3 regions of the Priestia sp. YIM B13552 genome follow, and region 3 is predicted to be linked to each of the others. Evidence: riboswitches for the same ligand, from Rfam matches in the RefSeq annotation. Region 3 holds a riboswitch; each other region holds the start of a gene.
What was found. Region 3 has a riboswitch for thiamine pyrophosphate ahead of thiT (energy-coupled thiamine transporter ThiT). Riboswitches for the same ligand answer to the same signal wherever they lie in the genome.
Positions count from the first base shown of each region.

Region 1: it holds a riboswitch for thiamine pyrophosphate, as region 3 does, so the genes downstream of both, ACFX40_RS04630 (acetylornithine deacetylase) here and thiT (energy-coupled thiamine transporter ThiT) in region 3, are expected to answer to the same signal.
Region 2: it holds a riboswitch for thiamine pyrophosphate, as region 3 does, so the genes downstream of both, ACFX40_RS24635 (thiamine phosphate synthase) here and thiT (energy-coupled thiamine transporter ThiT) in region 3, are expected to answer to the same signal.

Region 1 is NZ_JBHZOU010000001.1:940,099-947,179, reverse strand. Features, by position in the region: gene ACFX40_RS04645 (MurR/RpiR family transcriptional regulator) at 1-121, shown strand, start outside; gene ACFX40_RS04640 (PTS transporter subunit EIIC) at 210-1,571, shown strand; gene ACFX40_RS04635 (MupG family TIM beta-alpha barrel fold protein) at 1,568-2,578, shown strand; TPP riboswitch at 2,798-2,900, shown strand; gene ACFX40_RS04630 (acetylornithine deacetylase) at 3,015-4,292, shown strand; gene tenA (thiaminase II) at 4,298-4,969, shown strand; gene ACFX40_RS04620 (ABC transporter ATP-binding protein) at 4,962-5,726, shown strand; gene ACFX40_RS04615 (ABC transporter permease) at 5,723-6,466, shown strand; gene ACFX40_RS04610 (ABC transporter substrate-binding protein) at 6,463-7,081, shown strand, end outside.
Region 2 is NZ_JBHZOU010000009.1:73,080-80,160, forward strand. Features, by position in the region: gene ACFX40_RS24600 (nucleoside hydrolase) at 1-66, shown strand, start outside; gene ACFX40_RS24605 (amino acid ABC transporter ATP-binding protein) at 101-835, opposite strand; gene ACFX40_RS24610 (amino acid ABC transporter permease) at 866-1,570, opposite strand; gene ACFX40_RS24615 (amino acid ABC transporter substrate-binding protein) at 1,554-2,375, opposite strand; gene ACFX40_RS24620 (fluoride efflux transporter FluC) at 2,717-3,115, shown strand; gene crcB (fluoride efflux transporter CrcB) at 3,116-3,505, shown strand; gene ACFX40_RS24630 (hypothetical protein) at 3,553-3,768, shown strand; TPP riboswitch at 3,927-4,027, shown strand; gene ACFX40_RS24635 (thiamine phosphate synthase) at 4,149-4,772, shown strand; gene thiO (glycine oxidase ThiO) at 4,756-5,883, shown strand; gene thiS (sulfur carrier protein ThiS) at 5,880-6,083, shown strand; gene ACFX40_RS24650 (thiazole synthase) at 6,089-6,856, shown strand; gene ACFX40_RS24655 (thiazole biosynthesis adenylyltransferase ThiF) at 6,853-7,081, shown strand, end outside.
Region 3 is NZ_JBHZOU010000003.1:257,055-264,135, reverse strand. Features, by position in the region: gene ACFX40_RS13500 (ethanolamine ammonia-lyase reactivating factor EutA) at 1-484, opposite strand, end outside; gene thiT (energy-coupled thiamine transporter ThiT) at 641-1,249, opposite strand; TPP riboswitch at 1,282-1,382, opposite strand; lysine riboswitch at 1,557-1,741, shown strand; gene ACFX40_RS13490 (amino acid permease) at 1,844-3,283, shown strand; gene ACFX40_RS13485 (hypothetical protein) at 3,318-3,686, opposite strand; gene ACFX40_RS13480 (GNAT family N-acetyltransferase) at 3,790-4,281, opposite strand; gene ACFX40_RS13475 (cysteine hydrolase family protein) at 4,372-4,959, opposite strand; gene ACFX40_RS13470 (cupin domain-containing protein) at 4,981-5,289, opposite strand; gene ACFX40_RS13465 (YqcI/YcgG family protein) at 5,264-6,031, opposite strand; gene ACFX40_RS13460 (LysE family transporter) at 6,184-6,825, shown strand; gene ACFX40_RS13455 (alpha/beta fold hydrolase) at 6,811-7,081, opposite strand, start outside.

The DNA of each region.
Region 1 (7,081 bases), on a different contig from region 3:
AGCCCAGCTTTATGTGATTGATGTACTATTTTTAAGTATTGCAGCGCAGCAGTATGACCAGACGATTGAGTATATTGATAAAACAAGGGATGCCATTCAGTTTTTGAAAACTAAGAAATAAAAAAGAAAGCGATTACAAAAAGGGGATTTTGTGGTCTGTTTCCTCAGTACCGTATCCATCTAAGAGGAAAATACAAAGGGGGATTAACATGTCTTTAGATAATCATCAATTAGCAAAGGTTATTTTGGAGATGCTTGGGGGAGCATCAAATATTGAAGCGTATACGCATTGTATGACGCGGCTGCGCGTGACTGTAAAAGATGATTCAATTGTAAAAAAGGCAGATATACGAAAGCTTGAAGGCGTACTCGGATTAGTGGAAGAAGAAACGCTGCAAATCATTATTGGTCCTGGAAAAGTAAACAAAGTAACAGAGGAGTTTGGAAAGTTAATTGATGAATCTGGCGGTATTAATTTAGAAAATCGTGCGGCTCAGCGGAAATCGGAGCTGAAAGAAAAAAATGCAACTCCGTTTAAGCTCTTGCTTCGCCGAATTGCAAGTATTTTTATTCCGTTAATACCTGCTCTTGTAGCATCTGGACTTATCACCGGAGTGACAAAAGCAGCAGTTCAAGCGAAGTGGCTTCCTGCAGATTCACAGATTGCTATTCTTTTAACCGTTATCGGAAGCGGCTTATTTGCTTATCTGGGTATTTTAGTAGGTATTAATGCGGCAAAAGAATTTGGTGGTTCGCCGGCTTTAGGGGGCTTAGCAGGTATTTTAGTCATTAATCCTGCCGTAGCTGATATTAAACTTTTTGGTGAAGCACTTTTGCCGGGTCGGGGTGGCTTAATAGGAGTCTTGCTTGCAGCAATCTTTATGGCCGTAGTGGAAAAACGAGTGCGTAAATTTGTCCCTCAGTCACTGGATATTATTATTACACCAACCGTTACGGTGTTAATTACAGGCATTATTACGTATGTAGTATTCATGCCAATCGGCGGCTTGATTTCAGACGGAATCACAAAAGGCCTTTTAGGAGTTTTGGAGGTTGGAGGAGTTGTAGCAGGCTTTGTTTTAGGAGCAACATTTTTGCCGCTCGTCATTACAGGACTTCATCAAGGTCTTACTCCTGTTCATTTAGAGCTTATCAATTCAATTGGAGATGATCCGCTTCTTCCTATACTAGCAATGGGCGGAGCCGGTCAGGTCGGTGCAGCTTTTGCTATCTATATCAAAACAAAGAAAAAACGTTTAAAGCGAGCAATTGGAGGCGCTCTTCCTTCAGGGCTGCTTGGAATTGGAGAGCCGCTTATTTTTGGAGTCACACTTCCTTTAGGACGCCCCTTTTTAACCGCTTGTCTTGGAGCTGGAATCGGCGGAGCGTTTCAGGCGCACTTTCATATTGCGACTGTAGCAGTGGGAGTCTCAGGTTTGCCGCTTACGTTTTTAGTTCATGCGCATCAAATTCTTCTTTATTTACTCGGGTTAGTTGTTGCTTACGCAGCCGGCTTTGTTTGTACGTATTTCTTTGGATTCAACGATGAAATGGCGAGAGAGTTTGAATGATTGGCATTTCGTTTTATTTAAATGATAGTGATGCTAAAAAAAGATTAATAGAAGCAAGTGAGTGCGGTGTCACACGTGCATTCACTTCGCTTCATATTCCAGAGGAAAAAGGGGATTTGGCTGAACGGGCAAAAGAACTGCTTCATGTGGCTAGAGATTGTGGAATAAGCGTGTATGCAGACGTATCCAAGCATACGCCGATTCATTTAGGTACTGAAAGCCTTATGTCGCTATCTTCACTTGGCGTATCTGGTATTAGACTAGACGATGGGTTTAGCACAGCAGAAACTCTTTCGCTTGCGAATGAATTTTATATTGCTGTTAATGCAAGTACGTTATCCAAACAAGAAATTGAAGCACTCTTATGTGCAGGTCTTCATCATCATCAGCTGCTTGCATGGCATAATTTTTATCCTCGACCTGAAACAGGGCTTGAAGAAACGTTTTTTCAACAGCAGACAGATTTATTTAATGAACTTCGTATCCCAGTCTGCGCTTATATTCCCGGGGAAGGCGAAAAGAGAGGCCCTATTTATCAAGGTCTTCCTACTAGAGAAAAAGACCGTAATAGATGCCCTTTTACCTCTGCAGTAGATTTATACGGCTGCGGAGTAGCGGAGGTTTATATTGGAGATCCATGCGCCGGTTCAAGTTTATTAAAGCGTTTGGTTCAATATCAAGAAAGCAGCATTATTCCGCTGCGCATTCGTTCACCTCATATAGAGGGAACGTACAGCGTGCGTCCAGATGTATCAAGAGACGCTCTGCGTTTAGTTGATACACGATCTGTAAAACCAGTGCCGCCATTTCATACAGTCGAGCGCAGAATCGGAGCAATTACAATGGACAATGATGGCTACGGACGTTATAGAGGAGAGGTTCAAATAGCTAAAACGAATTTGCCTGCAAATGCGAATGTGAACGTGATTGGGTATGTGATAGAAGAAGATCATGAGCTGCTTTCGTTAGTGAAACCGGGGCAAAAACTTGAGCTTATTCCTGTCTGAATGGAAAAACGGTGTATTTTTAAAGAAGCCGATAGCTAACTAGTAAGCTTATAAAAGTAAAGAGCACACACTGCTTAAAAAAAGTGTGTGCTTTTTATTTTACTAAAAAGGAAACTATTTTCATTGCTGAATCATGAACCTTTCTATTGAATAAAACGCTTTACTATGATAAAACTATTACAGGTAAACATATGATAATCGTTTAATTTTATAGAGATACAACGCCACTAGGGGTGCTTTCTAAGCTGAGAGAGACGAGAAGTCTTAACCCTTATAACCTGAACTAGGTAATACTAGCGTAGGAAAGAGGTATTGTAATGGATGTTTTGTATGGTATTTCCTTACGAACTCGTTATAATAATTTTTTGTATATAAACAAAAACACTTCTTTCCTGCGAAAGAAGTGTTTTTTTATGCGTAAAGGAAGGTGTCATACATGGAAGAAACAATTGATTTGCTTGTCAAACAGGTAGAGGAGCGCAAAGGGGAGCTAATCCAGTTAGTAAAAACGCTTGTTGCATATAAAACGCCAGCGCCTCCTGCACGAAATTCTCATGAAGCGCAGCGCTACGTAGCGGATTTCCTTAAAAACTGCGGTTTTTCCATCGATATGTGGGATTTATATTGCAACGATCCTATTGTAGTGGGCACGTTAAAAGGGAAAAAATCAGCTGACTATCAAAGCTTAATTATTAACGGGCATATGGATGTAGCTGAGGTACAAGAAAATGAAAAGTGGGAGACAAATCCGTTTGAAGCTGTGGTAAAAGACAACATGATAATCGGACGCGGAGTTGCTGATATGAAAGGCGGCTTGGCAGGAGCATTATTTGCAGTCCAGCTTTTAACAGAAGCAGGAATCGAACTGCCGGGAGACTTGATTTTTGAATCCGTTGTAGGAGAAGAAGTGGGAGAGGCAGGTACGCTGCAATGCTGTCAGAAAGGATATACAGCTGACTTTGCGCTTGTTGCTGATACGAGTGATTTACATATTCAAGGTCAAGGCGGAGTGATCACGGGATGGATTACGATAAAAAGCAGTAAAACCTATCATGACGGTACACGCCGAAGTATGATTCATGCTGGAGGAGGTCTGTTAGCTGCGAGTGCTATTGAGAAGATGGCAAAAGTGATCGGAGGGCTGCAAGAATTGGAGCGCCACTGGGCTGTTACAAAAAGCTATCCAGGATTTTTGCCGGGAACAAATACGATTAATCCAGCAGTAATCGAAGGGGGAAGACATGCTGCTTTTATTGCAGATGAATGCAGGCTGTGGGTCACCGTTCACTATTATCCCAATGAATCATACGACCAAGTATCAAAAGAAGTGGAAGAATACATTTTAGCTATTGCAAAAGCAGATCCATGGTTAAAAGATAACCTGCCAACCTTTGAATGGGGAGGCACATCAATGATTGAAGACAGAGGAGAAATCTTCCCGTCATTAGAAATTGATGAAAATCATGCTGGAGTACAGCTGCTTGCACGTACTCATGAACAAATTGAAGGGAAAAAGCCCCCAATCGATGTGTCAACTAGCGTAACAGACGGGGGATGGCTAGCTGATGCGGGGATTCCGGCCGCTATTTATGGTCCGGGAAATTTAGCAAATGCACATGCTGTGAACGAACAATTAGATATAAATCAGCTTGTTCAATATACAAAAGTGATGTTGCAGTTCATTTATACGTGGCTGCATACGCATAAGGAGTGATCATCATGAAATTTAGTGAACGATTATACGAAAAGCTGCAGCCTATTTGGCGTCAAAATCATAATCATCCCTTTGTACAGGGAATGGGAGACGGAACGCTTGAAAAGGAGAAGTTTCGCTTTTACATGATTCAAGATTACCTTTACCTAATTGATTATGCAAAATTATTTGCGATTGGAGCCATGAAAGCTACCGATGTTCAAACGATGGGGAAATTTGCTGCACTTTTGGATTCTACATTAAACGAAGAAATGAGCCTGCACCGTGAGTATGCCAAGAAATTTGAAATCAGCGAAAAAGAATTAGAAAAAGCGCAGCCATCTCCTACAACGCTTGCATACACACACTATATGCTGCACGTTGGTCAAAGCGGCACATTAGCTGAATTAATGGCGGCTCTTTTGCCTTGTATGTGGAGCTATTGGGAAATAGGAAAAGAACTCAGTGAAAAGCCTGGAGCTAACAATGAATTTTATCGTGAGTGGATTGAAATGTACAGCTCAGAAGAATTTGGAGAACTAGCGACATGGTGTATTAATTTATTCGACTCACTTACTGAAGACAAATCAGAAGCGGAGTTAGAAAAGCTCGAAGAAATTTTCTTGAATACAACGCGTTTTGAGTATATGTTCTGGGATATGGCTTATAACGAAGCGATGTGGCCAATTCATGAATAAGTCTGTGTTATCTTTTCAAAACGTCAGTTTTACGTACAAAAACGGTGATCAACCGATTTTAACATCATTAAACTTAGACGTAAAAGAAGGCGAGTTTGTCAGTATCGTTGGAGCGAGCGGTTCTGGGAAAAGTACGTTGTTTCGTCTCATTACAGGTCTTGAACAGCAGAGTGAAGGCGATATCGTGATTAACGGACAGTCTTATGAAAAACGGCTTGGAAAAGTAGGCTACATGCCGCAGCAAGATTTGCTTCTTCCGTGGCGCACGATTTTAGACAATGCAGCTCTGCCGCTTGAGCTTCACAATGTGTCAAAAGCAAGTGCTCATAGGCAAGTATCTCAGCTGCTCGAAGAGTTTGGTTTAAAAGGGTATGAAAATCGTTTTCCAAGTGATTTATCCGGAGGGATGAAGCAGCGTGTTTCTTTTCTGCGAACGGTATTAAGCGGTTCTAACGTACTGCTTTTAGATGAGCCTTTTAGTGCGCTTGATGCCATTACGCGTTTATCAATGCAGGAATGGCTGCTTGAACAATGGCAAAAGCGTAAACATAGCATCTTATTTATCACTCATGACGTAAACGAAGCCCTGTTTTTATCAGATCGTATTTTTATCTTTTCAGACAAGCCGGTAAGTCATCTTGAAGAGATTAAAGTACCGCTTAGCAGGCCTCGAACGCAAAAAGATTTGAATCAACAGCGTGTGCTTGATGTGAAAGATTATTTAATTGAACAGCTAAGATCGAAGGTGAACACATGAAAAAATACGGGGCTTCAGTTATTTTAGTCGTCATTTTGCTGGCTGCTTGGGAAATTGGAGCACGCATTGTAAACTATCCGTTTATTTTACCAACGCCCACCGGTATTTTAACGAAGCTTTGGGAGCTGCGAATGGATTTATTGTTTAAGCATTTACCAGCTACGCTATCTATTGTTGTAATTGGGCTGGTTATATCAGTGGTCCTGGGAGTTATGCTGGCTGTATGGATGAATTGGAGTCCGCTTATTGAGCGTGCTTTCTATCCGCTTATTATTGCGTCGCAAATGATTCCCACCATTGCCATAGCTCCTGTATTTGTTCTGTGGTTTGGCTACTCCATTTGGAGCAAAGTGATTGTGACTGTATTAATTACTTTTTTTCCTATTACGGTTAGCACATTTGACGGGCTTCGTTCGACCAATAAAGAGTTAAAAGAACTCATGCTGACCATGGGAGCAACAAAAAAAGATATTTTCTTTAAGTTGAACATTCCTTCTGCACTGCCTCATTTTTATTCAGGGCTCAAAGTAGCGGTTACCTTTAGTATAATAGGTGCTGCCATTGGCGAATGGTTAGGTGCACAAGCAGGCTTAGGATATTTCAGTCGTCGTATGATGACACAGTTTGATGCAGCTGGTGTATTTGCACCAATTGTGATTTTATCCGCGCTTGGTATTTTATTCTTTATTATTGTAGTAGGTTTCGAAAAACGTTCATTAAAGTGGAGGAAAACAGAATGAAAAAATGGTTTGTAATTGGTTTAAGCCTGATGCTTGTTTTGATGCTCGCTGCTTGCGGCCAGGACAAGGAAAATAAAGCTGGTGACAGTAAAAAATTAAAAGACGTTACAATTATGCTTGATTGGTACCCAAATGCAGTGCACAGCTTCATTTATGCTGCACAAGAAAAAGGATATTTCAAAAAAGAAGGGCTGAATGTGAAAGTACAGTTTCCTGCTAATCCAACAGACTCGCTTAATTTAGCAGCTGCGGGGAAAGTTACACTCGGCCTTTATTATCAGCCTGATGTAGCAATGGCACGAGCAAATGAAGATGTGCCGGTAAAGTCGGTAGGAGCAATCGTAAGGTCTCCATTGAACCGAGTTGTGGCGCTGAAAGATAGCGGTATTAAGCGTCCTAAAGATTTAGAAGGAAAAGTAGTAGGATACAGCGGAACACCATTAAGTGAATCTGTTCTAAAGAAAATGGTGAAAAGCGATGGAGGAGATCCGAATAAAGTAAAACTAGTAGACGTAGGATTTGAGTTAAATTCATCGCTGATTAGCAAAAAAGTAGATGCCGTAATAGGTGCATATATTAACCACGAAGTACCATTACTTCATAAAAAAGGATATA
Region 2 (7,081 bases), on a different contig from region 3:
GATGTCACAGCTGAAGCATTCTTTACGTACATTACAGATTTGATGAAAAAAGCAGTAGCCAAATAAAGAAAAAGGTTGCACATGAAAGTGTGCAACCTTTTTAATGAATCATATTCAAGAATTGACGTGTCCGCTCTTGCTGAGGATTTAAAAATATTTGATCCGGTATCCCTCTTTCCATAATGACACCTTGATCCATAAAAATAACTTCATCCGCTACTTCACGGGCAAAGCGCATTTCATGAGTTACCACCACCATCGTCATTCCTTCTTTTGCCAAGTCTTTCATGGCTTGAAGAACGTCTCCTACAAGCTCAGGATCAAGAGCTGAAGTAGGCTCATCAAACAGCATAACTTTTGGGTCCATCGCCATTGCTCTGGCGATGCCAACACGCTGTTGTTGTCCGCCAGACAGCTGGAAAGGATAAAAGTCGAGCTTGTCTCCTAAGCCAACTCGTGTTAATAATTCTTTCCCTCTTTTTTCTGCTTCTTGAGTGGAAACACCTTTTACAATTACAGGACCTTCCATAACATTTTCAAGCGCAGTTTTATGAGGAAACAAGTTATAGTTTTGAAAGACCATACCTGTTAGGCTTCGAAATGAAGTAATGTCTTTTTTGCGAACAGGCTTGGTAAAATTCATGCTTTTTTTATCAAGTTCAATCGTGCCGTCTGTTGGGATTTCTAACAGATTTAAGCAACGTAAAAAAGTTGTTTTACCCGATCCAGAAGGGCCGATTAATACAATTACCTTGCCCTGTTCAACTTCTAAATCAATTCCTTTTAATACTTGCAAATCACCGAATGATTTATGCAAATTTTTGATATTAATCATATAAAAAACTCCTTTAGCTACTTGAAACGGTTATTTAGATACGTAACGATCTAGTCTTATTTCAATGCGTCCTTGGATAATGGATAAGATTGTGCACATAATCCAGTACAATAGAGCTGCTTCACTATAAAGAAGTAAAAACTCATAGTTAGTTGAAGCAATTTCTTGAGCTTGACGGAACATTTCAGAAACAAGAATAAGCGATGCAAGTGACGTGTCTTTAATAAGACTAATAAAAGAGTTAGATAATGGCGGAATCGATACACGTGCTGCTTGCGGTAAGATAATCCGTCTTAACGCTTGGGAATAGGTCATACCAAGTGAGTAGCCAGCTTCCCACTGTCCTTTAGGAATAGATTGAATTGCTGCTCGAATAATTTCAGATGCATACGCACCTACACTTAATGAAAATCCAATAACAGCAGAGATAAATGGATCAATTGTTATATCTAAGTTAGGTAATCCGTAGAAAATGATAAATAATTGCACAAGCAAAGGCGTTCCACGAATAATTGAGACATATACACGTGCAATCATGTTTAATACCTTACTTGACGACAAGCGAGCAAGTGCTGTTAAAACAGCTAACACAATGCCTATGGCAAAGCTTATTAATGTTAGTGGAATAGAATATTGAATAGCTCCCTTTACCATTGGTAAGAGAGATGATTGAGCGATTGAAATCAATTGATTCAATCGCTCTCCATCAGGAAAAATATTATTTAGGAGAAACATCTTCGCCAAACCATTTCTTAGAAATCTTTGCGTATGTTCCGTCTTTTTTCATATCTTTCAATGCTTTGTTTACTTTATCCACTAACTTACCGCTGTCTTTTCTAAACATAAAGCCGCTTGCAGCACCATCGGATTTTTCATCCGCGATTTTGATAGGTGCGTTAGGGTGCTTTTTCTTATAGTCAAGGAACGATAATTTATCGTTGATTGTAGCATCAACACGGTTTGCGCTCATTAGTTCTACTGCTTGAGCAAAACCTTCAGCACTCGTAATGTTTGCACCATAAGATTGAGCCATGTCTTTATAGTTACTTGTTAATGACTGCGCTGATTTTTTTCCTTTTAAATCTTTAAATGATTTGATATCTTTTTCGTCTTTACGAACAATTAATACAGCGCCTGACTGGATGTATGGATCAGAGAAATCGTATTTCTTTTGACGATCTTCACGAATACCAACTTCATTAGCAATCATGTCAAATCGTTTAGCATCTAATCCAGCAAACATGCCATCCCACTGTGTTTCTTTGAACTCAGCTTTTACGCCAAGACGTTTAGCTACTTCTTGAGCCAATTCTACATCAAACCCAGTTAGCTTTTGTTTGTCGTCATGAAAAGTGAACGGAGGGTATGTACCTTCAGTTCCAATTGTTAATACGCCATCTTTTTTCACTTTATTATATAAATCTTCTTGTGAAGATTTATTGTCTCCATTGTTTGCTTCATTTTTTGAGCTAGAACCGCATGCGGCAAGCACAACTGTGAAAGCTAATAGTAGCGACAAAAGTGCAGCAAATTTCTTCATTTTCTAAACCCCCTAGTATTCTGATAGGAAATGATACTCTGTGATACTAAACAAGAACACAGCAAAAGTCAACAAAAAAAACTTATACGATTAATGTGACTTAAAATAAGGGAAATATACCTTCTATACACGGTTTGTCATAAGGATACAGAAAGATTTTAAAATTTGGATTAAGTGGATTTTTAAGGGAGATTTGAGGAGTAAAAAGGAAGTTTCATGCGACGATTTTCTCTTTCATTTTTTCATGACTTTTGGTGCAATAAACATATAGTTAAATGTTAAGGTAGAAATAAATTCCTTATGGTACACTTAAAGAAGAATTTATGAAACGGAGCGACATGATGAAAGCCATAAACTTAATCTCAATTGCCTTTGGTGCTATCGCTGGTACATATGCACGTTATTTGCTGAATCTTTCCTTATTATATACGGGCTATCCAATAGGAACGGTAATTGAAAACCTATTAGGAAGCTTCATACTAGGCCTATTAACAGGATTTTTTGTGTGGAAAAAGCCAAAAGAATGGATAAAGCTTGGACTAGGAGTTGGCGTATGCGGCGGTTTTACAACGTATTCAACGTTTGCAGGAGACGTCATTTCTCTCACTCAGCACCATTTATTTTGGGGAGCAATTTATGTAATTGTCTCTTTAGTAGGTGGAATCTTTCTTGCTTTAGCAGGCTATCTATGCGGTGAAGCGGCAGGAAAAAATTTAGTGAAAGTACATGAGGTGAAGTAAATGAGCATAGTGAGCTTGGCACTTGGCGGGGCAGCTGGAGGAATATGCCGTTATCTTTTGGGTTTAAAAGTTACAAAAACAGTTTCAAACCCTCCTTTTCCAGTATCAATGCTGTTTGTAAACTTGCTCGGTGCGTTTGGACTTGGTCTTTTTTACGGTAGTTATTATGGAAAGGTTCCGAGTCATGCTTATGATGATTCAATATTTTTAATGATTGGCATTGGGTTTTTTGGTGCCTTTACCACTTTTTCAACGTTTAGTGTGGAAACCGTACAGTTAATTCGAGAAAAATCTTATCGGAAAATGTTGGCGTACGTGGGGATTTCAGCATTTGGAACAGTTGGTTTATTTACAGTCGGTTTACTGGCAGGGACGTTTTTATTTAAGTAAAGAGAACGTTTCTAGTAGGGAAAAACAAAAAGACGGAGAAGTAGAGAATGGATAGAAAAGCAGAAGTTTGGAAATACATTTTGTTGATTGTAGCTGTTGCAGGTCAGATCATCGGTTTTTTATTTTTATTTATAAATGTTGTGGCAGCATTTATTTTTTACGGTTTTTATATTCTAACTTTTATTATGTTACTCCTGCTGTTTATATGGGATCGGAAAAAGGAAAAAGACAAAGAAGAATTCGACGACTATACCGATTACTAACCATATAAAAAGCAGAATGATGCGGTGCGCCGAGCCTCTTAGTAAAGAAGCCTAAAAGATACCTCTATAAAAGGAAGAGAGCCGTAAGAGCATAAAGGGATATTGTATTTACATCTAGTTGTGTTATAATTTTAAGTACGAAAACAAAATCAATAAATAGCAATCACTAGGGGAGCTTTTGAAGCTGAGACGAATGTATTTCGGACCCTTTGAACCTGATCTGGTTTGGACCAGCGTAGGGAAGTGGCGATCATGTTTACATAAAGATGCATGCTAACCACTCTACGTTGTAGAGTGGTTTTTTGTATGTAATAAAGCCCTCTACACAAGATGAAGTGATTGAAATTTCTCTTTATTCTGAATGGAAAGGTTTCGATCATGTGGATATTCCTAAATTTCATGTCATTACAACAGATAAGCAGCCAATCGAAGAGCTTCAAAAAATTTTAACAGCTATCGCGCCTTTTGCGGGCGCCGTTCATATTAGAGAAAAAGAAAAAACGGCAAAGCAGATTCAATGTTTACTAGAAAGCCTGCCATTTTGTTGCTCTAAAATTATTGTGAACGATCGAGTTGATGTAGCGCATGCTTTAAAAGCAAAAGGCGTACAGCTTGCCTATCATAGTTTAGACGTTTCGTTTGTTATAGACGCATTTCCTTCTCTCATGGTCGGAAAGTCAGTTCACTCTGTGGAAGAGGCTTTAGAAGCTGAAAAAGATGGTGCTCACTACATTCTATACGGACATATTTATTCAACACATTCAAAAAAAGGATTAAGAAGTCGAGGGATAGCAGCGCTAAAAGAAGTAGTAGATGCTGTGCAGATACCGGTTATTGCCATTGGAGGAATTACACCTGTAAATGCCAAAGAGGTGCTGCAAACAGGAGCACACGGTATAGCTGTGATGTCTGGTGTCATGCTTGCGCAAGATCCCCTTAAAGCGATTAAACAATATTCTCACATATGGACATCTGGAGGTGGAGAAAATGAAGCAGCATTATGATGTACTGTTAATCGGAGGAGGTATAATCAGCTCTTCTATCGCTTATCATTTGTCAAAACAAGGAGCGTCAGTAGCTATTCTTGAACGCAATCAAATTGGTTGTGAAGCTTCAAGTGCAGCCGCTGGTATTTTAGGTGCTCAAGCTGAAATTGATGAAGAAGGTCCTCTTTTAGACCTTGCTATTAAGAGCAGAAGCATGTTTCCCGAACTGGTGAAGGAACTAAAAGAAAAAACGGCCATCGACGTAGAGCTCATTCAAAAAGGCTTATTAAAAGTTGCTGTAACTGAAGAAGATGCACACGTATTAAAGAAAAAAGCCGCTCAGCACCACCGGTGGGATGAACATGTAAGATGGATCGATGTAAAAGAAGCGCGTTTGTTAGAACCCGGGCTTTCTCCAGACATATACGGAGCCATTACAATACCGGGAGACGGCCAGCTAGCTCCGGCTAAGTTAACCCAGGCTCTTGCTCATGGAGCCTTGTATCACGGAGCAGATGTATTCGAATACTGTGACGTTCATTCTCTTATTATGGAAAATGAAACGGTAAAAGGTGTACAGACGTCCAAAGGCTCTTTTTATGGAGAAAAAGTAGTTATTGCAGCAGGCTCATGGGCTAAACGCTTTATTTCTTCTGAACATTTAGGTCAGGTGTTTCCTGTAAAAGGGGAGTGTATTGCTCTGCAAAGTCATAAGCCACTGCTTTCTAAAACGATTTTTTTAGATGAAGGTTTTTACTTAGTGCCAAAGACTGGTGGAAGAATCGTAATAGGGGCAACTAAGCTACAGCATGATTTTACCAAGACGGTTTCTGCACAAGGTATTCAATTTTTGCTGAATAAAGCTTCTGCGCTTCTGCCGGCTATTAAAGATGCTACATTTGAAAAAGCATGGGCAGGTCTTCGTCCACAAACAAATGATGGCTGGCCTTATTTAGGAGAGCATCCTGAAATAGCGAATCTACACATGGCGTTTGGCCACTACCGAAATGGTATTTTATTAAGTGCTGCAACTGGAAAAATTATGGCTGATGCTTTGTTAGGGAAAAAGCCGAATCATTCATTTTTTACATCATTTCAGCTAACTAGAGTAATGGAGGGAGTTCATTGAATCTAATCATTAATGGTAAGACCGTTACTGTTGGAGATGAAATTGAAACGGTTCAGCACTTGTTGCAGGCTCAGAACCTGCATGAACGAGTGGTAATTGTTGAGCTAAACAAGAATATTTTACAAAAAGAAGAACATAGTGATGCAAGTTTGAAAGATGGAGATGCATTAGAAGTCGTTTCATTTGTAGGAGGAGGATGAAGAGTATGTTAAAAATTGGACAATATACATTTAATTCACGTTTATTATTAGGAACAGGGAAATTTCCAGACTTTACGACTCAGCGTCAAGCGGTAGAAGAGTCGGAGACCGAAATTTTAACATTTGCTGTTAGACGAATGGATATTTTTGATCAAAATCAGCCTAATTTATTAGAAGCGCTTGATGTGAAGCGTTTCACTCTTTTGCCTAACACTGCTGGAGCAAAAAATGCAGAAGAGGCCGTACGTATTGCTAAATTAGCAAAGGCTTCTGGACTTTGTGACATGGTGAAAGTAGAAGTAATTGGATGTGATAAAACGCTGCTTCCTGATCCAGTTGAAACATTAAAAGCCAGTGAAGAACTGTTAAAAGAGGGCTTTACCGTTTTACCTTACACATCAGATGATGTTTTACTTGCGCGTCGTTTAGAGGAGTTAGGCGTACATGCCATTATGCCAGGAGCTTCGCCTATCGGTTCAGGTCAAGGTATTATTAATCCGTTGAACATGCGTTTTATCATTGAACAATCAACTGTTCCAGTAATTGTAGATGCAGGTATTGGAACGGCTTCAGACGCAGCTCAAGCTATGGAGCTAGGAGCAGATGGTGTGTTATTAAATACAGCTGTTTCAGGAGCAAAAGATCCTGTGAAAATGGCTCGTGCTATGAAGCTAGCGATTGAAGCAGGACGAGCAGCATTTGAAGCAGGACGTATTGAAAAGAAACAATATGCAACGGCAAGCAGTCCAACAGAAGGGATGAGTATCGGTTGATTAATCGTTATTCCCGCCAAGAACTGTTTCAACCTATTGGAAAAGGCGGACAGCAGCTAATTCAAGAAAAGCATGTTCTGATTGTAGGAGCAGGTGCTCTTGGAACAGGGAACGCCGAGGCTCTTGCGCGAGCGGGGGTAAAGAAAATAACGCTCATTGACCGGGACTATGTAGAGTGGAGCAACCTTCAGCGGCAGCAATTGTATAGTGAAAAAGATGCTGATA
Region 3 (7,081 bases):
AAGCGATGTTAGCAGTTCCTCCTCCTACATCAATATTGGCAATTACTGCATTTGTTTCAGCAGAACGTTCGATTGCTCCTGATCCTTTTGCTGCTAATATTCCTTCTAAGTCAGCGCCGGCTGTTGCAACAACAAAATCCCCAGCATGTTCGGCTAGATAGTGAACGATACTTTCTGCATTTTTCTTTCTGGCCGTTTCTCCTGTGATGATCACAGCACCTGCCTCCACTTGATCTAAGGAGATTCCTGCATTCTTATACTCTTGTTCTAGTAGTACCGTTAATCGTTGAACATCGATTTCAACATCGTTTAGCATAGGAGTGGTATAGATAGAACTTGCATACGTTACGCGACGATCAATAATTTGACAGCCTGGCAGCGTAAACTGATTTTGTTGATTTGCTATTAACAGCTTGCTTACAATCAGTTTTGTTGTACTTGTTCCAATATCTAAACCTATGCTCGTGATCCATTTCTGTAGCATGCTATCAATCCCTTATCTCGTTTGAATATGGTGATTATCATAAAACAGTTTTTTGAATATTTCACTAACTATGTTATCAAACCTGACACACTTTTGTGTAAACAAAGGTGACAAATGACAAAAAAGACTAAATCTTGGTAGATTTAGTCTTTTTGCTTATGATGAGTGTGATTTAGTTATAATCATTCTTGATGCCGATGGAATCAATAGTGAAAGAATGATTAAGCAGGCTATTAGTGATCCTACCATTGAAATCCCGTTCATTGAAAAAGAATACCATAGAGCGGACATGCCCTTTGGCGCATATGATCCCCAGAAAATAATACCCGCAATAAAGTGCCAGAAATACCGTGCGAAGCTGCCGATAATAAGGGATAAAACAATCAAAACAAAAGCTTTTGATCTGTTATTGTTAGCTAAATTTGTTTTAATAGATTGCGAAAAAATACCTCCAAAACCTATAAAAGCAAAAGCCACAATATATTCAATAAACGTTTGCAGCGCTGTTAAAATATAAGCCGTTCCTGTTGCCAACTGTAAAAGCCCCCATAATAGACCAGATAGAGCCCCGCCTTTTACTCCCCAGCGAAAGCACATAATAAAAATGGGCACCATGGAGAACGAAATACTCACAGCTGTTGCAATCTTAATGGAAGGCAAAAGATCAAGTAGAAGTGCCAATGCTGCAAAAATAGCTATTTCAATTTTAGCCTGTAAAGGTAATGCTTTATTCACGTTTCTCACTCCTGTTTTTGAATCATTCATATCAAACGGTTTACACAGGAGTAAGCAAATATATGCTACTATTCCCACATTCCTACGCTAGCGTTAACTAACAGGTTCGAAGGGTCTGAACAATTTGTTCACTCTCAGCACGGCGGCTCCCCCTGTGGTACGTTCGGATATTTATGTAGTATTATGACAACATCCATTATATCATATGTAACAAAATAGATTCGAGAGATTTCAAAGATGTTTCTATTTTCTGAATCTATTTTTTATAATGACAATCGTTTTAGTATTTGGTATACTTCTTTTATGTCAAATGAATATAAAAAACCCTCATCCTAATCGATGAGGTAGAGGTCGCAGTTTTTAATAGTAAAGCAACGGAAATGCAGAGAACATTGAGGATGTTGCTTGAAAGGAAAAATTGCCGAAGTTTAGATCACTTCTCGGTTGATTTAAGCTGGGGCTGTCTCCGAACAGGAACAGAACTGTCACATCATGCGAGTGATGTGAAGAGCTATCTTCACGGAAGGTTGACGCGGTTTTCAGATTTAAAAGCGCGCACATATACTGCGGGCTTTTTTTATGTTATCCCGTCTCTTTCCGTACATTCGAAAGGAGTATTTATCTATGCAAGAGCAGCAAGAATTAAAACGTGGGTTGAAATCTCGCCACTTAACGATGATTTCATTAGGAGGAGCCATCGGAACCGGCTTATTCCTAGCAAGTGGTGGAGCAATTCACACAGCAGGACCTGGGGGAGCGCTTTTAGCTTACGCTATCATTGGTGTCATGGTTTACTTTTTGATGACCAGCCTAGCGGAGCTCGCAGCTTATATGCCTGAAGCCGGTTCGTTTAGTACGTATGCGTCTCGGTTTGTAGATCCATCCTTTGGTTTCGCTCTCGGCTGGAACTATTGGTATAACTGGGCTATTACGATTGCAGCTGAATTATCGGCTGGAGCCCTTATTATGAAATTTTGGTTCCCAAACTCTTCTTCTATTTTATGGAGTGCCCTGTTTTTATTAATTATGTTTGGGCTTAACTACCTTTCTGTAAAAGGATTTGGTGAATCTGAATTTTGGTTTTCGTTAATTAAAGTAGTAACGGTTATCATCTTTTTAGTTATTGGTATTATGATGATTTTTGGTATCTTTAACAATGAAGCACCAGGTTTTAAAAACTTCACGCTTGGTGATGGACCCATTCACGGTGGATTCTTTACTGTCTTAGGTATTTTTATGGCTGCTGGTTTTTCATTCCAAGGAACAGAGTTGCTTGGAGTCGCAGCTGGAGAAAGTGAAGATCCGGAAAAAACGGTTCCTCGCGCAGTTAAACAAGTCTTCTGGCGCATCTTGTTATTTTATATTTTAGCTATTTTTGTTATCGGGATGCTTATTCCATACACAGCGGATTCATTAGCAAGTGATGATGTGCGGGTAAGTCCATTTACTTTAATATTCGAACGAGCAGGTCTGGCGTTTGCAGCATCAGCTATCAATGCCGTTATTTTAACAGCCGTTTTATCTGCTGGTAACTCAGGTATGTATGCTTCTACGCGTATGCTTTGGAACTTAGCGAAAGATGGAAAAGCACCGAGGTTCTTAGCAAAAGTAAATAAACGAGGCGTTCCGGTTAATGCTTTAATCGCAACGGCACTTGTCGGTACACTTGCATTTGGTGCTTCATTTTTTGGAGACGGTGCGGTATACACGTGGTTACTTAACGCTTCTGGTATGTCTGGTTTTATTGCTTGGTTAGGAATTGCCATCAGCCACTATCGTTTTAGAAGAGCATTTGTTGCTCAAGGTCATGATTTGAGTGAACTTCCATATCATGCAAAACTTTTCCCGTTTGGTCCTATCTTTGCCTTTATTTTATGTGCTGTTGTCATTTTAGGTCAAAACTATTCGGCGTTTACGGGTGATTCGATTGACTGGTACGGTGTACTTGTTTCTTATATCGGACTTCCTTTATTCTTAATTGTTTGGTTAGGATACAAATGGACGAAAAAGTCAAAACTTATTCCGTTAAAAGAATGCCAAGTAACAGTAAAAAAATACGAATAAAAAAGCTCTCTATTCTTTTGAATAGAGAGCTTTTTTATGTGATCTGATCAGCAAAATGAAGAGATATATAGGCGGGCTGATTTTTCATAACAAGCATATAACCTTTGAGGGGGCGATTACAGTAATCAGCAGCTTCTATATAATAAATATGCTGAATTAACCTGCTTAAATGGGTTACAAAAGATGGAAGTTGATGAGTAGGAATGCTTTGGATGTAGTCTATGATTTCTTGTTGAGTTTGAAGGCCTGAATGGGTACATTCTAACAGATAAAAAAGCGGATCTGCTGCTATAGTAGATAGTTCAGAGTTGTGTTTGATTCTATTCAGCTGGATATGCAGTTCTTTTTTTGACCATCTTTTTGGAATAGCTCTTAGATACTGATATTGAAAATGTGTATTCATGATAGCTAACACCTTTCGTATTAAAATAATAAAACGACTTATTATTTTAATAACCTTTACACATGAAACTAAAACGTTACAATGTGTAAAGGTGTCATACATCTTATAAAATAAGCTGATAAAAAAGAACATCTTGCCACTGATTAAATTTCCAGCCTACTTCTTTAAATTCTCCGCAAAATGTAAAATTAAATTGCTCATGCATTTTGATACTGATATCATTCCCTTTTGTAATCCCTGAAATAACAACGTGATGGTTGAGTTCTTTAGCTAATTCCAAAATTCGCTTCATAAGCTTTTTTCCAATGCCATGCCCCTGCTGGTTTTTATCAATATAAATCGATAGCTCTACCGTTTGAATGTACGCCTCTTTATCTCGATAAGAAGAAAGCGAAGCATAGCCCGCTACTACCCCATCTTTTTCTGCGACAATAAGCGGAAAAAGTTCATTGCTAATATGATTATTAAACCAGCTCCTTCTATGCTCTACTGTTACAGGCGTTAAGTCAAAAGTAGCAGCACTTGTTTGAACAGACTGGTTATAAATTTCAACAAGCATAGGTAAATCTTCTTCTTTAGCATAACGAATGATCATATGTACAAACTCCTTATAGTATAGAATTATCTTTATTTTACTTCTTTTAATAAACATAATCTACATAAAAAACCGATGTGCACATGCACATCAGTTGTGATTTTGAGCATATTGAAAGGTTTGAAGAACTTGAAGTGTCTCTTTTGTAGAAACGACCGTCGCAAACTCCTCATGCAAAGAAGACAGTGCGAATGTATGTACATCTTCTGCAGGAAGCCTTGTTTTTCCATCGTAGGACATACCATCAAAGCAAGCTGTTGCATCGTTTACAACGTACGTTCTGTACCCTAGATTTCCAGCCATGCGGGCAGTCGTGGAGACGCAGTGATTAGTAGTTAGTCCTATTAAGATAAGCGTATCATAACCATTTGCTTTTAAATAACTGTCTAGCTCTGTTCCAATGAAACAGCTGTTCACGTGTTTGCGAATTAAGTATTCGTCTTCTTGTGGACCAAACCCTTCTTTGAACTGAAACCCCTTCGAACTGGGGTGTAAAGGAGAATCTGGATTTTCTGATGCATGTTGTACGTGAATAACAGGATAGTCTTGGCGCCTCCATGCTTGCAGTAGCGTCAGCATATGTTTTTCTGCATCTAGATTGTTTCTTTCCCCCCACTGTGGTGAATAAAATCCTTCTTGTACATCAATAAGCAGCAGCACTGGCCGGGAACGTAGCATAAGCATCATCTTCTTTCATCTTTATTTTAAAATGGAAATAACGTATGTGCACCCATCAGGACCGGCTTTTGACGAATGAACCGTCTGTTTCGGTAAATGTATCCGATCTCCTGCCTGACATAGAACCGTATCATGTTCAACTGTAAAGTAAATAGATCCTTCAAGTATATGAAGAATTTCATCAGTTGGATGGGTATGAGATGGGTGCGTTTGAAAAGCAATATCATGCTGTACTTCAACGTATCCAGTATACGCCGGAAGCAGTTCTTTAATTACTTCTTCAAACTTTCCGCCAACTCCTTTTTTAATAGAGGCTTTTTTTACGTCCATGCTGCTCACTCCTTTTTAATTTAAACGGACACTGTCCGGTAGTATAGTTGTTATCATCGTGTAAAAAATATTGCTTCCACTCTCGGTTTTCCTGCTGTCCATACCATCCTAACTCAGGGTGAGCTGATACGTCATCATATGTTTTTAACCGATCGCGGACCACCTTTTGTACGTGCCGCCCTATTTTTGAATCTCCTGTCATACCTTCAAACACCCACCGAGGTTGAAATGTAATCATAAATCCCCTGCTCTTACGGCTTTTACGTAAAGAATGAGCAGGCGTATTACAGACGACAAAAATAGGTTCTCCGTGAAAGCAAAATTCCCATAATGGATCTTTTGGATCTTTTGGAATGTCTTGCGGCCATTTCTTTTGATCAATTTGATGAAGAAACGTCAACGTATCCCAAAACATCGTTTCGTACTCTTCCATTGAACGTTCTTTATGTTCAGGCTTAAAGAATAACACAAAGGATGTATAGCGACCTATGGTTTTAAAAGTATCTATGTATTCTCTAAGTGCCGACGCTGCATTCCTAATATCTTGGTAGTTATAAGGAGTAGTCACAAATGAAAACCGCAGTAAATCTTTTTTAAAGCCTTCTACCCCTAATATACAAGGAAATGGATTTTCTTCTGATAATATATCGCTTCGGAAATATTGAAAAGCATCTTTTCCCCAAAACGGGACGTGCGTTGACTCTAAAATCTCATTGGCTCGAAAAAGCATTTTTGATGCCATTAAAACCCTCCTTATGGAACTCAACGTTACATGTGTATTAAAGAAAAGAAAGTTTATGAGCATTTTTAACTAAATGTCGCTTCTAAATTATAAAACTCTAATCTATATATATATAAGCTACTATTGGACAAGTTAGAAAGGAGGCTGTGTTTGTGGAGTGGTTTTTGATTGCTATAAAACAAATAATTCTAGGTATTAGTCTCGCAGCACCGGTAGGTCCAATTAATATAGAGATGATTAAAAAAGGCCTGACGAAAGGTTTTTGGGCTTCTTGGCTAGTTGGTTTAGGAGGCATGACGGCCGACATTTTATTTATGCTCCTCATTTTAATAGGCTTAACGCCTTTTGTTCAGATGCAGGCTGTTACTGTTACCCTGTATGCAACTGGTTTTGTCATGCTCACATTTGTTGGCTTTCAAAGTATGAAACAAGCTGTTTCTCGCTCCTTTTCAATAGATGTAAATAAACCCTCTATTAAAAGAGATAAGTCGTTTTTTACAGGTTTCTTCATTGCTCTTATGAATCCTTTAAATATTGTGTTTTGGTTTGGTGTATTTGGGTCAAGCTTAAGCGAAAGCCTCCAAAGTCAAACATGGCTATCTGTCTTTTTTCACAGTTTCTTTATTATCTTTGGCATCCTTCTTTGGAATTTAAATATTGCCAGCAGCATTCATTTTACAAGAAAATTTATCACGCCTAAGCTTCTTCGTTTCATTACGTTAGGTGCCGGGTTTTTACTTTTTTTATTTGGCTGCCAGTTCGGTTTTAAATGTATATCCTTACTTGTAGGCTGAGCTTTTAGCGATGAGTTCAATAAGAGTGTCATTTACTTTCTCACGGTCATCATAAAAAAGGCCGTGTCCACTGTTTTCAAATGGAAGAAGTGTAGAAAATGAAATATGACGATTCATAACTTTTGCAAGATCAAATGGACAAATTTGATCTTTTTTCCCGTGTAATATATATGTCTCAGCGAAAATTTGACTTAAATCTTCCCGTAAGTCTTCGTCTCGTAAAGACACCGCAGTTTTAATCGTTCCATGACCGGAT